DNA from 4 places in the Polycladomyces abyssicola genome. Region 1 is predicted to be linked to each of the others. Evidence: riboswitches for the same ligand, from Rfam matches in the RefSeq annotation. Region 1 holds a riboswitch; each other region holds the start of a gene.
What was found. Region 1 has a riboswitch for cyclic di-AMP ahead of KI215_RS11095 (APC family permease). Riboswitches for the same ligand answer to the same signal wherever they lie in the genome.

Region 2: linked by a shared signal. The riboswitch ahead of KI215_RS03320 (protein-S-isoprenylcysteine O-methyltransferase) and the one ahead of KI215_RS11095 (APC family permease) in region 1 are both predicted to bind cyclic di-AMP.
Region 3: linked by a shared signal. The riboswitch ahead of ectA (diaminobutyrate acetyltransferase) and the one ahead of KI215_RS11095 (APC family permease) in region 1 are both predicted to bind cyclic di-AMP.
Region 4: linked by a shared signal. The riboswitch ahead of sleB (spore cortex-lytic enzyme) and the one ahead of KI215_RS11095 (APC family permease) in region 1 are both predicted to bind cyclic di-AMP.

What each region holds. Positions count from the first base shown of each region.
Region 1 covers NZ_AP024601.1:2,197,722-2,200,930, reverse strand. Annotated here, with positions in the region: gene KI215_RS11095 (APC family permease) at 1-1,811, opposite strand, end outside; cyclic di-AMP (ydaO/yuaA leader) riboswitch at 1,908-2,043, opposite strand; gene KI215_RS11090 (DNA internalization-related competence protein ComEC/Rec2) at 2,224-3,209, shown strand, end outside.
Region 2 covers NZ_AP024601.1:659,879-663,087, forward strand. Annotated here, with positions in the region: gene KI215_RS03315 (SDR family oxidoreductase) at 1-344, shown strand, start outside; cyclic di-AMP (ydaO/yuaA leader) riboswitch at 748-927, shown strand; gene KI215_RS03320 (protein-S-isoprenylcysteine O-methyltransferase) at 1,106-1,684, shown strand; gene KI215_RS03325 (hypothetical protein) at 1,787-2,530, opposite strand; gene KI215_RS03330 (FAD-dependent thymidylate synthase) at 2,686-3,209, opposite strand, start outside.
Region 3 covers NZ_AP024601.1:2,849,376-2,852,584, forward strand. Annotated here, with positions in the region: gene ectB (diaminobutyrate--2-oxoglutarate transaminase) at 1-1,229, opposite strand, end outside; gene ectA (diaminobutyrate acetyltransferase) at 1,244-1,738, opposite strand; cyclic di-AMP (ydaO/yuaA leader) riboswitch at 1,990-2,129, opposite strand; gene ehuA (ectoine/hydroxyectoine ABC transporter ATP-binding protein EhuA) at 2,317-3,150, opposite strand; gene ehuD (ectoine/hydroxyectoine ABC transporter permease subunit EhuD) at 3,170-3,209, opposite strand, start outside.
Region 4 covers NZ_AP024601.1:2,547,465-2,550,673, reverse strand. Annotated here, with positions in the region: gene KI215_RS12795 (HAD family hydrolase) at 1-786, shown strand, start outside; gene KI215_RS12790 (superoxide dismutase) at 1,085-1,702, shown strand; cyclic di-AMP (ydaO/yuaA leader) riboswitch at 1,838-1,987, shown strand; gene sleB (spore cortex-lytic enzyme) at 1,990-2,718, shown strand; gene KI215_RS12780 (FMN-dependent NADH-azoreductase) at 2,894-3,209, shown strand, end outside.

The DNA of each region.
Region 1 (3,209 bases):
AGATGGAACGGCACTGTGGAGACGATGACGTCTTTTCTCAACAACAGCAGGAAACGGAGCCATAGCGCAGATTGGTTGTGCAAAAAGCGCTGCCACCACCTGCGTGGGATGAATTCGGGGATCAGGACGGTAATCAAGTTGTCCCCAACCCGTTCCTGAACCAGGTCGATGAATCGGAGCACGGGACCGTTGACGCTCCGGTAGCGGGAGCGAGTAACAACGAGGCGGACGCCGGGATTCCATTGCTCCCACTTTTTCTCCATCTTGTCCGCATCCTCCTCGGTAAAGGCCACGTGAATCGCCACGATGTCATCCCCGATTGTCTTGGCGTAGGCGATCGTGTTGCGCACGACGCGGCTGATGCCCCCGACGGGAATGATGATGACATGATCTTTCTTTTCCGGCTTGTCGGCAGTGATGTCGATGCGAAGCTCTTCGGCAACAGCCTCATAGTGTTTTCGAACTTGATAAAAGGCGAAGATGAACAGCGGGATCACCAATACCACGATCCAAGCGCCTTCCGTAAATTTGGTGACGGCGAATATCAGCAGGACGATAAACGAGACGACCGCACCCGCAGCGTTGATCGCTATTTTACGCATCCAGCCCGGGTTGCGCTGCTTCCACCTGCGTACCACCATCCCGGTTTGTGACAAGGTGAACGATAAAAAGACGCCGATCGCATACAGGGGGATTAATCGTTCCACCTCTCCCTCAAACGCCACGATCAGTCCGATTGCGGCCAAGGCCAACACGATGATGCCGTTTGAGTAGTTGAGCCGGTCTCCGCGGGAAGCAAACATCCGCGGCATGAATTTGTCCTTGGCCATGATGGAGGCCAACAGCGGGAAGCCTGCGAAGGCAGTGTTGGCGGCCAGAATCAGGATCAGTGCTGTGGTCCCCTGGATGTAGTAATACGGCAACGTTCTGCCGAACGTCTCTTCGGCAATCTGGGAAAGCACCGTCTCCGTCGGACTGGGTGTGATGTGGTACAAATATGCCAGCAGGCTGGTACCACCGAACAACATGGCCAGCAATAAGCCCAGAAGCGCCAAGGTACGCGCCGCATTTTTCGTCTCCGGTTTACGGAAGGTGGGAGTGGCGTTGGAGATCGCTTCGACGCCGGTCAATGCAGAACATCCCGACGAGAACGCACGCAATAACAGAAACCATCCGAGACCAGCCGGAAAGGTGTGTGTCACTGGCGGGACGTTAGCAGGAATGCCATGGACCGCCACATTTCCCAACCCCACGAGCACCAAACCCAGCATGCCGAGGATAAACAGGTAGGTGGGGAATGAGAAAATCGTGCCGGATTCGCGTAAACCCCGTAAGTTGAGGAGCATGATGAGAAGGACAAAGAAAACGGAAATGAGCGTACTGTGCTTGTGTAAAACCGGGAACGCCGAAGTGATCGCGTCTGTCCCGGCCGAAACACTGACTGCCACTGTCAGTGTATAGTCGATCAACAGCGACGCACCGGCGATCAACCCTGCAAACCAACCCAGGTTGTCTGTCGAAACGATGTAGGCACCGCCCCCTCCTGGGTATTCGTGGATAATTTGCCGGTAGGAAAGGATGAGCAGTGTCAACAATCCGATAATCGCGCCGGATATGGGCAATGAATACCAAAGTGCCAGTGCGCCAATCGGAGCGAGTACGGTTAAAATCTGCTCCGTACCGTAAGCGACGGACGACAGCGCGTCCGATGACAATATTGGGAGTGCTTTCCAAACCGGCAGTTTTTCCTCCTGCAGTTGCTCAGTGCGAAGCGGGCGCCCGATGATCAAACGCTTCAGCGAGGATAACATCACATACACCTTCCCCAGATGGATTCCGTTTTTGTTTCAAACACAAAAAGCCATTGAAGTGTCCACTTCAATGACTTTCGGTCATGTGAAGAAGCACACTTCCCTCTCAGCACGCTTACGAGGTTAGCTGACGGATTCGGGTCCGTGAGAGTGACCCTACCGGTGAAGACACCGGATTCACCCCAAAAAAATTGGTTCCCCCGTTCCTGTACGGATTCAGCGCTCGGAGTGTGAAATTGTCAGTTATTAGGTTTTGTCATGATTAGCATTCTAATCCGTCTGACGGAAACTGTCAATCAATAATTTTCAACAGAACCGTAACAAATGGGCAACAGTTTTTGTCGAATCAGGAGGGTTTTTGTCGGGAATTGCGGAAAGGATATACCATTTCATTCCTTTCCTGGAGGTTGTGATGAAAGTTCCGGTGGGTTGGTTGGCGGGTGGATGGATAGGAGGCATCGCCGTTGTGTTGACAGGGGGAAGCGGGTATGAAGGATGGTGGTGGTTAGGGGCAGGAGTGCTCGGGATAGCAGGAGGGTGGTTGTGCCTGTGGCGGTGGCGGATGTGGACGACGACATGCACAGTACTGGCTTTTTTTGCCGGAGCCGCCTATACGTCATGGGTGGATACTCACAATGTCTCGTCCATCGATGATCGGTTGACTGATCAAGTCGGGATCAAGCTGCATGGGGTCGTCCAGTCCGCTCCTGAGGTGGATGGAGATCAGCTCACCTGTATGGTGAAAGTCTACCGGTTGGAGGTGCGTGGTGCCTTTCGACGCTTGACTGGTGAAAAAGTGTTGTTGCGTCTTCGATTACAATCTCAGTCGGAGTTGCGGACGGTTCGCGATTGGACGAGTGGGACGCGGCTGTCGGTGAACGGTGTACGGTTGACTCGCCCGGATCCGGCGAGAAATCCTGGCGGCTTTGATGCACGGGCGTTTTATCGCCGTCAATTTGTGCATTGGATCGCGTCGGCTGACGGGCTTCGCGGGGTTTCGGCGGAACAACCGCCCCCATGGGATGTATTCGCATGGGCAGACCGGATTCGGCGGAGCGGGGGCGACACGTTGGCGCAACTCTATCCTGAGGAGATATCCGGTTTGATTCGCGGATTGGTGCTGGGAGAGAGGAATGCGGTGCCGGAAGAGATCGACAGCCTGTTTGCCGAATGGGGACTGACGCATTTGTTGGCCATTTCAGGGATGAATGTGGCCGTCTTCGTTGCGGGCGTGTACGGTTTGTTGACCCGATTGCGCTTAACGCGTGAAGTGGCTGGCGGACTCACGATCGTATCGTTGCCGATATTTGCATGGGTAACAGGCGCGGAAGCATCCGTTGTCCGGGCGTCCCTGATGGCCGGGTTCGCCCTCGTTGCCACGGTTTTCGGCATGTGGCA
Region 2 (3,209 bases), 1.5 Mb from region 1:
CCCGGGCACTGATGTCGGAGCCCCATACCGAGGCGTATTCCGCCAGCAAAGGCGGCATTTTGGCGTTGACTCATGCGTTGGCCGTCAGTCTGGGACCCGAGATCCGTGTCAATGCGGTAAGTCCGGGCTGGATCGACGTCTCCCCTTGGCAAAAAAGCAGTCAACGCCAACCCGAGAAACTAAGGGAAATTGACCATGCCCAGCATCCGGTCGGCCGCGTGGGCAGGCCGGACGACATCGCACAAGCGGTACTGTTTTTGGCTTCCAAAGAGGCGGGATTCATGACGGGAGCCAACATCGTAGTCGATGGCGGCATGACGGTGAAGATGATTTATGCGGAATAAAGCGTACGCCCCGATTTTCTTTTGGCACATGTTCGACAAGCGCCAAAAACGCTTAGATCCAAAAGAAACTAGCCGCGTCTTGTGACTGACCTTTTAGTGTGGAGTGGATACCTCACAAGTAATGCAGAAAGAAACGGGATGCCCGATTGAGCATCCCTTGTTTTATCTGATCTTTAGTGGTATCAGAAAATGAATGATAGCGAATCCTTGCCTTGGCTCCGTTCAGTGCTAAGTCCGAATAGTCATTCGCTGTTCAGCAAACAAAAGCTCTCTATTCGGGAAAGTTCTCTTTCAGCACATAGTCCATACCTTTCGTTGGCACGGTTGATTCCGCGCCTGTTTATTATACTTTACAACATGTGATTAGAGGGGGTATGATGAGCTCAATTCATAATCAATATATCCTCGTAAATCGCTGAGTCCTGCGATACGCGGGAGCGGGGGAACCAACTGCAGACTGTGGTGATCTGTCACGGACTGCATGGGGTGAATCCCGGGGTGGATTTTTTCCATGCCTGGGTAGGGTGACTCTCAGCCACCCGAATCCGTCAGCTAACCTCGTAAGCGTTTTGAGAGGGGGAGTGAACGCGCGGGAGCACGCTATTTTTGCTGTGCCAAAAAAAGCCACGTGAAGATACCCTTCTCGTGGCTTTTTCTGTTGTTGCTGGTAATCACTTTCGTGCGAGTAGGCTGGAAATAACCCTAACTTTGTAATGGGTTTCTGCCATCCATCACGAAAAGATGTTGAGGGAGGACAAAGTATGTTCAAAATCATCTATTTTACGGGTCTGGTAACAATGTCCATTATTCGCGCTCCATTTAGTAGGCAGACTAAAACGAATCAGATCGTTGACAGCCGTAAAACGATTTTAGAGATATTCCTACTCTCTCTGATGTCCGTCGGGATGTTAGTCATTCCACTCATCTATGTCTTCACTCCGTTATTGAGTTTTGCCGATTATCAGCTTCCATCATGGGCGGGATGGATTGGAGTAGTATTCTCCGTTGTAGCCCTCTGGCTATTTTGGCGTTCCCACGCTGATTTAGGACGAAACTGGTCTCCTACTCTTGAATTGAGGAAAGGACATCAACTCATTACCAGTGGAGTATACAAATATGTGAGGCACCCTATGTATGCAGCTAGTTTGATGTGGGGAGTCGCCCAAGTTTTGTTATTGCATAACTGGATAGCAGGGTGGTCCCCTTTTTTGTCGTTGATGATAATGTATTTCTTGCGTGTACCGCGAGAAGAACAAATGATGCTCGATCAGTTTGGAGAAGAGTATCAATCTTACATGAGTAGAACGGGTAGAATTATACCACGCCGGTTTTGGAAATAATAGGGCTTTTCCTTAGAGTGTCTTGCTACAGAGACAAAAAAGCCATTGAAACATACGAAGGAGTACTTCATAGACCCAATGGCTTTTTGATTGATCTTACAACTAGTGGAATTTGGCCACTTGTTTACTGTAATCGGGCATGGCGTAAGTTGCGACCAAAATCCCCGCTTTCTTGATATCATCATGCGATTTGAGTTTTCTTGTGGTGGCATAAACCCAATAATTTATGGTTACGTCGTGATGAATCACTGCGTAAAAGTACACTGTTGGATCAGGATGTACGCCCGGTGTGATAAAACGCAATTCTGCAATATGATGATGTCTGGCATGCCGTAACCCTAACAGTCTCGTGAAGATTCCTCTCAGGCGTGCTGCTGCTCTTCGAGGGATGTGAGAAGTCTCCGACATCATGGTACTCGGATTCAAACAATGGCTATGTAGTGTCACTTTGTAGGTATTACCCATTCCGAGTAAGCTTTTCGGATCGTTTACTCGATGATAGGGATTGATATACCCTTTTCTCAGTAGTTGCTGGCGTCCAATCGTGATCACTCTGCCTGATTGATCAAAATAACGCAACATAAAGGTCTTCACAAAAACAGGAAGACTTTTCACATTGGTCAGGATAATATCAATCGAGTGTCTTCGTCGGTCTTCTGCTATAAAGATCGCTACCTCAGGTTGTGCGTCCTTCCTTGCCTGGTTGATCTGACTGTAAGCAAAAAAGACTGTGACCAAAGTCAAAACCGCACTGAGTACTTGCCCTACAGAACTGACTATCTGTGCAGCATCCACCCAGTCCTGTTGTGTCCATAACGTCCAATCTTGTTTGAGTGATAGAAGCAATGCCGTTCCCTCCACGCTACACCATATTGTCATGGGTTCGTTCTGCGAATTCCAAAATCGGCGCTTTTTCTGGCTCAGGCAATGACATATCGGAATGGAAGGCGCATCTTTTTTATCAAGCTGTCCGCCCCCGAAGATCGGGGGCGTTTTCAATTTCAGCCCAATCGTCGTTGTGCATAGCGGGCAAACACAGGATGTTTCTCTTGCAGCTCCCGATGCAATGTCTCAAATGTAAGGCGGATGTCCCACTGTGCTTCCGGTGAGGTGCGCAGGTTGATGAGATGGTACAGCTCCCACAGCGAAGCGGTGGCGGTAACGGGACGATGGTGCGCGTTGCTCACGCAATAGGCGGCTGATTCGGGAAAACGGGCGGCGATGCGCTCATATGTTTCCGTTGCCAATAACACCGCTTCCTCATAAATTGAGGTCAGCCCGGCCGCTTCCACATGCGGCGGGATGGTGTATCCAAGTTTGACCGTCGGTTCACCGTAGGAGAAATGCGTCCGCCGGTTGTGACGGAGCAGTTGGTGCCAGTTGGCCTCCGAGATCAACAGTTCCATGATGTAGGTCACATGCTGGAATTCGTCCCGGGGGTTGTCAAAGAAGCGCAGGTGTCGGAGCGCAGTATCGACGATTCGCTCCTTTTCCTCGAGAGAGAGTCCTTCAGCCACAGCCAACG
Region 3 (3,209 bases), 650 kb from region 1:
TCAAGTCCCTTTTCATCAATTGTTAAAGGAGGCATGATTTTCACGACTTCACTGTTGGGACCAGAAGTTTCCATAATCAATCCCCGTTCAAACGCGGCCGCGCATATTTTTTCAGCTAACCCGTCAACGCCGATTTTAATTCCCTGGAGAAGCCCTCTTCCTCGCACTTCAGCTTCCATCTCGGGATAGTTTTGTGCAAGCATTTCCAGGAAGAGTCTGACTTTCTCTCCCTTCTCCAGGATTTCTCGGCTGAACTGGTCGTCTTCCCAGTAACTGAGTGCTTCTGTTGCAGCGACGAAAGCTAAGTTATGGCCCCGAAAAGTGCCGTTATGTTCACCCGGTTCCCACAAATCATACTCAGGTTTGATCAAGGTCATGGCCAACGGGATGCCATATCCTCCAATTGATTTCGACAGACAGACGATGTCAGGATAGATGCCGGCCGGTTCAAAGCTAAAGAATGGCCCTGTTCGTCCACATCCTACCTGTACATCATCGACAATCAACAGGATATTCCAGCGTCGGCACAGTTCTTCAATTTTGCGGAGCCACTCAAAACTGGCCACATTGATTCCGCCTTCACCCTGAACGGTCTCAAGGATAATGGCTGCAGGGAGAGAAATGCCGCTGCCATTATCTTCGAGAAAACGCTCAATGTAACTGACCGTGTCGGCCTCGCTGCCAAAATAACTGTCAAACGGCATTGAGATCGAATTCGTTAGTGGAATACCAGCGCCTTTTCGCTTGGATTCGTTCCCGGTAATCGACAGGGAACCGATTGTCATGCCATGAAACGCGTTTGTGAAACTCATGATCAAATCCCGACCGGTTACTTTGCGGGCTAGTTTCAGCGCACTTTCCACCGAATTGGTGCCTGTCGGTCCCGGAAACATCACTTTATAGTGAAGCTTTCGCGGCTTTAAAATGACATCATGAAATCGTTCCAGCAGTTTCTCTTTTGCTTCTGTCGCCATATCAAGACTGTGCGTAATACCATCATCCATCAAATAGTCGATCAGCTTGGCCTTGATCCGTTGATTATTGTGACCGTAGTTTAACGCTCCAGCACCGGCAAAAAAGTCGACATATTCCCGGCCGTCCCGATCCCACAGCTGATAGTCGCTCGCTTTTGCAAAGACAGTTGGAAAACTTCGACAGTAACTACGAACCTCTGATTCCAAAGTTTCAAAAACCTTCAATGGTGAACGTAATTCCTCTACAACTTTCACCAAATCCCCCCTGGTTAAGTTTGATAACGAAATGGTCCGATCCGAAATGTCATCTCCGACTCATGATTTCCCCCCGGAAACAGATGGGCGGGGAAACACTCCGAAACTTCGCAGCGCGTTGCAAAATCCCGTGCGAATCCCCGGAATAAAGCCTCGGATGAAAGATTCGACGGAGAGACAGTTGCTTCAAGGTAACGGACATTCTTGCAAGCTTCCCGACGGATCAACGCTTTCAGGAGTGCCTTTCCCAACCCTTTGCCCCGTTGAGACTCGGCCACCGCCACCTGCCACACAAAGAGGGTTTGCTGGTCTGCCGGTAGTCGAAACGCTGACACAAAACCGACGATTTGTCCCTCCTGTTCGGCCACCACACAAGTATCCGAAAAAAACTTGCACAGCATCAGATAACTGTAAGGGGAATTGACGTCCAACACTCCGGTATCCCTAACCAGGTGCCAGATACTGGTTCCATCCGCTACCTGCGGTTGGCGAAGCACTACTTTGTTCATCAACCCGGTTTCCAGATTTATCACCTCCTCACCAGTACCGACGGCTCGACACTATGCCAAAAACCTCACGCATAGCGCGTCATCGCCGATTGAAAAAGATAAGACCGGTGCAAACTTTCTCCCAGGAACCAAATTCCAAGGAAAAAGTCTGTACCGGTCCGTCTTGTGAAATCCGTATGGGTCAGGTAAAGACTCTGATCCGCTCTCTCTTGCATCGGAAACATCAGTCCGGTGCAAAAGGGCAGATCCCTTGGATCTCCCAGCTCCAGCCGACGAGGCTGGCTGGCGGGCAGGATGGCAGAAAAGTGCTTTACATCCCTTCCGGTGTCTAACCGGAATTCCCCCAACACTTGGTTCCCCCGTTTCCATCGAAATACGGGATATCTTTAATTGTCAAAATAAACATTTTTATTCAATAAATAGTTAATAATTTTCATATTCTTTATATTACCATATTCCCCGCAATTACTCACCGCCGATAAATTCCGTTATTTTCCAAACATACTTGTTCTCCTGTATTCAGATCGGATTAATTGATCTATGCTCCCTTTCACGCTTCATTCCACTGATATTCATCTCTAATTGGACATCGACCCTAAAGTCTGCTCACAGAAACTGCCCAAAAACTTACTTAAGCGTGGACTTTTCGGATGACTGTTACCAAAAATCTTTTCCGGGGGTCCTTCTTCCATAATTCGTCCTTCGTCAAAGAAAACGACCCGATCCGCCACTTCCCGGGCAAAACCCATTTCATGCGTAATTAACAACATCGCCATATTCCCTTCAGCAGCAATCTCCTTGATCACCCCGAGCACCTCGCCGACAAGCTCCGGGTCCAACGCAGATGTCACCTCATCAAACAACATGATCTTGGGTTGCATCACCAAGGCACGGGCAATCGCCACCCGTTGCTGCTGGCCGCCAGATAATTGTGATGGATAAGCGTCCATCTTATCCAGCAACCCCACTTTTTCAAGCATTGTTTTGGCCTGCTCTGTCGCTTCTTCCTTAGATAATCCCAATACCTTGATCGGAGCCTCCGTCACATTTCGTAAAATGTTCATGTGCGGAAACAGATTAAACTGCTGAAACACCATTCCAATTTTGCCGCGCACTTGATGCAGATGCTTTTCATCAGCCGGAACAAGCTTTCCACCCTTTTTTTTGTGCCAGAGCAACTCACCGTCTACTTCAATCGTCCCCGACGTCGGCCTTTCCAACGTCATCAAAATACGGGCAAATGTAGTCTTGCCGGACCCGCTCGGCCCAATGACTGCTACTTTTTCTGCCGGAGCCAAATCGAAATCGATTTCGTGTAATACTTGAGTCTCGCCATAAAACTTGCTGACCTTTCGGTAACGCACAATTGGTTCCGGTTGAACCGTAATGGATTTTATATTATCCGATTTCATACGCATAACCTCATTTCCCTCAGTTAATTAATCCTTTTTGATTGATTTTGAGCCTTGAT
Region 4 (3,209 bases), 350 kb from region 1:
GGCGGACGGTTGCGTGAAGCGGGCATCATGTATGAGCCGCAGTTTGACGCGTTCATCCCGGCATTGGCCGAATCCAATGTCACCAAACAGGAATTGATCGCGTATTTCAATACGTTGGCGAAAGCGTGGTTGGGTATGGAAACCGAGGCGTTCTCGCCCAAAAGCGCGTTGTGGGAGCTGGGGCGTCATGTGTTCCAGGAATGGTATCTGGGTGACGACCGATACCGGCAGGTGGAAGACAAGGCACCGGCCACACCGGGCAAAAACGGATTTTTGCACCAGGAGATTCCGCTGGCCGATCCCCGGAAGATTAGACAAGTGCTGGACGGGTTACGGAGAGAGGGTATCGTGTTGGGATTGGGAACCGGCCGTCCGCTGATTGAGACGGAAGTGCCGCTTACCGCCCTCGGATTGTATGATGCGTTTGACCCGGAACGGATCGTCACCGCAGATGATGTGATTCAGGCTGAACAGGCGCACCCGGAACATGCCCCGCTCGGTAAACCGCAACCGTACACATATTTAAAAGGATATTTCGGTCGGAGCAAAGCGGATGCAGAGGTGCTCACCGTCGATTTGCCTTTGTCCAAAGGCGAAGAAGTGTTGATCGTGGGGGATTCGATTGCCGATTTGTTGGCAGCCCGAAAAATGGGTTGCAAGTTTGCAGCCACGTTGACGGGATTGACCGGAGAGGCCGCGCGAGCCAAGTTTGAGGAGTTGGGCGCCGATTATATTGTGCGCGATGTGACAGAATTGTCTCGCGTTATCAGCGGAACCGGACGGTAAACCGACGTTTGCAACAAAGTGATAGCCTGTCCGATCACCCTTCAGGTGGCCATTTTTTCCCAAGTGAAGAATCGGAAAAGCGCAGGACTCTATCGCGGGCATTATCCTGTTGAGTGAAGCGTACTATGCCCGCTTCCTGCGATTCCGGTTCAGGATTCTCAACAAAAGTCCACTTTTCATACATTTAAGTTGACTATAATTCCACGTTTTTTGCATAATAGAATCGGGAAGGATAAAAACTGCCCGTCCTTTTTCGAAGAAGAAAAAGGACCAAATCCTACATATTGGAGGGTGAATCATGGCCAAGCACGAACTGCCTGCATTGCCGTATGCCCATGACGCGTTGGAGCCGTACATCGATGCGCAAACGATGGAAATTCACCATGGCCGGCATCACGCCACATATGTCAACAACTTGAATGCGGCGTTGGAAGGTCACACCGCCTTGGCGGAAAAATCCATTGAAGACTTGTTGCGCAACATTGACCAAGTACCGGAAAGCATTCGTACCGCTGTGCGCAACAACGGAGGCGGTCATGCGAACCACAGCCTGTTCTGGCAAATCATGAGTCCGAATGGTGGCGGTGAACCGAGCGGGGAGCTGGCTAACGCGATCAACCAAGCTTTCGGCAGCTTCGACCGATTCAAAGAAGAATTCACCAAAGCGGCAACCACCCGTTTCGGTAGCGGTTGGGCTTGGCTGGTCGTGAAAAAAGACGGTTCCTTGGCCGTGACGAGCACACCGAACCAAGACAGCCCGCTGATGGATGGCGACACGCCGATTTTGGGCTTGGACGTGTGGGAGCACGCCTACTATCTCAAATATCAAAACAAGCGTCCGGAATACATCAAAGCGTTCTGGAACGTGGTAAACTGGGACGAAGTCGCCAAACGGTACCAAGCGGCGCGCGGATAAAAAGGACGGAAAAAAGCACGGTGGGGAAGATTCCACCGTGCTTTTTTGTTGTGTAATTTCCAAGGAAATACATACCTTACATTCTAATCATTTTCGCTTGAAAGGTTTCCATATCCAACTTATAATGGTCAACGTGTATCAGACAGGCCGAATCTCCGTGTCGGTGTTCGGCGCGGGGTACGGGGGATGCAATCATTGTTGGGGTGAAGCCGCCATTTCGGCGGCCGGGATTAACTCCTTTCCCGAACCCGTCAGCTAACCTCGGAGGCTTTGAAAGGAGGCATAACATGTCTATTTGGAAAAAGTGGGCGTGGTTGCTCACTGGAGCAGTAGTTGCGGTGATCGTTGCAGCGGTTCCGTTTGGAAGCGGAAAGGCGGAAGCCGCTGCACCGACGATGATACAATACGGCAGCAATAACGGAGATGTCTGGGATTTGCAATATCGCTTGCAACAGCTGGGGCTGTACCGTGGCAAGCTGGACGGTATTTACGGTTTGAAAACGGAAAAAGCGGTTATCCAGTATCAGATTCATCATAAATTGCGAATTGATGGCATTACCGGCCCCCAAACGTGGGGATCGTTGAAGCGGCATACAGTGTCCAAACAGACGGTATCCAAAAAAGCACACAAGCAGCCTCTTCATTCTGTAAATTCCCGTTTTTCTAAAAAAGACATTTCGTTGATTGCACGAGCTGTATACAGTGAAGCACGAGGTGAACCTTACAAAGGGCAAGTGGCTGTAGCCGCTGTAATTTTGAACCGGATTGATTCACCGGAGTTTCCGAAAACAGTAAGCGGTGTGATTTTCCAAGACGGTGCGTTTACGGCGGTACAGGACGGGCAGTTCTGGTTGAGCCCCAACAGTACAGCCTATCGCGCTACGATGGATGCGATCCGAGGATGGGACCCGACAAACGGTGCACTGTACTATTTCAACCCGGACACCGCAACTTCTGATTGGATCTGGTCTCGCCCGCAAATCAAAAAAATCGGAAAGCATATTTTCACGAAGTGACGAGGAAAAGCCCGTTCCCATGGGGGACGGGCTTTTCTTATTGAGTAAAAACCGGCGTGTCCGGAAATATTTTGAGAGGAGATGTTTATTTATTTTTAGCTTGACAAAAGTAAGTATATAAATGCATAATATCAACGTAACTAAAGTTAGTTTAATGAAAGGAAGGAAGGCTCACATGGCGACGGTTTTGTACATCACTGCCAATCCCAAACCGGAAGATCAGTCGTTCAGCCTGCAGGTGGGACAGGCATTTTTGAATACCTACCGGGAGGCCCATCCCGAAGATAAAATCGTCGAGTTGGATGTGTACAAACTGGACATCCCCTTCTTGGACGAAGATGTTTTCAGTGGTTGGGGCAAATTGCAACAGGGAACCGCGTTTGAGGAATTGTCTGCAGAAGAGCAGAAAAAAGTGGGACGGATCAATGAGATCGTCGATCAATTTGCAGAAGCGGACAAATACATCTTCGTCACCCCGATGTGGAACTTCA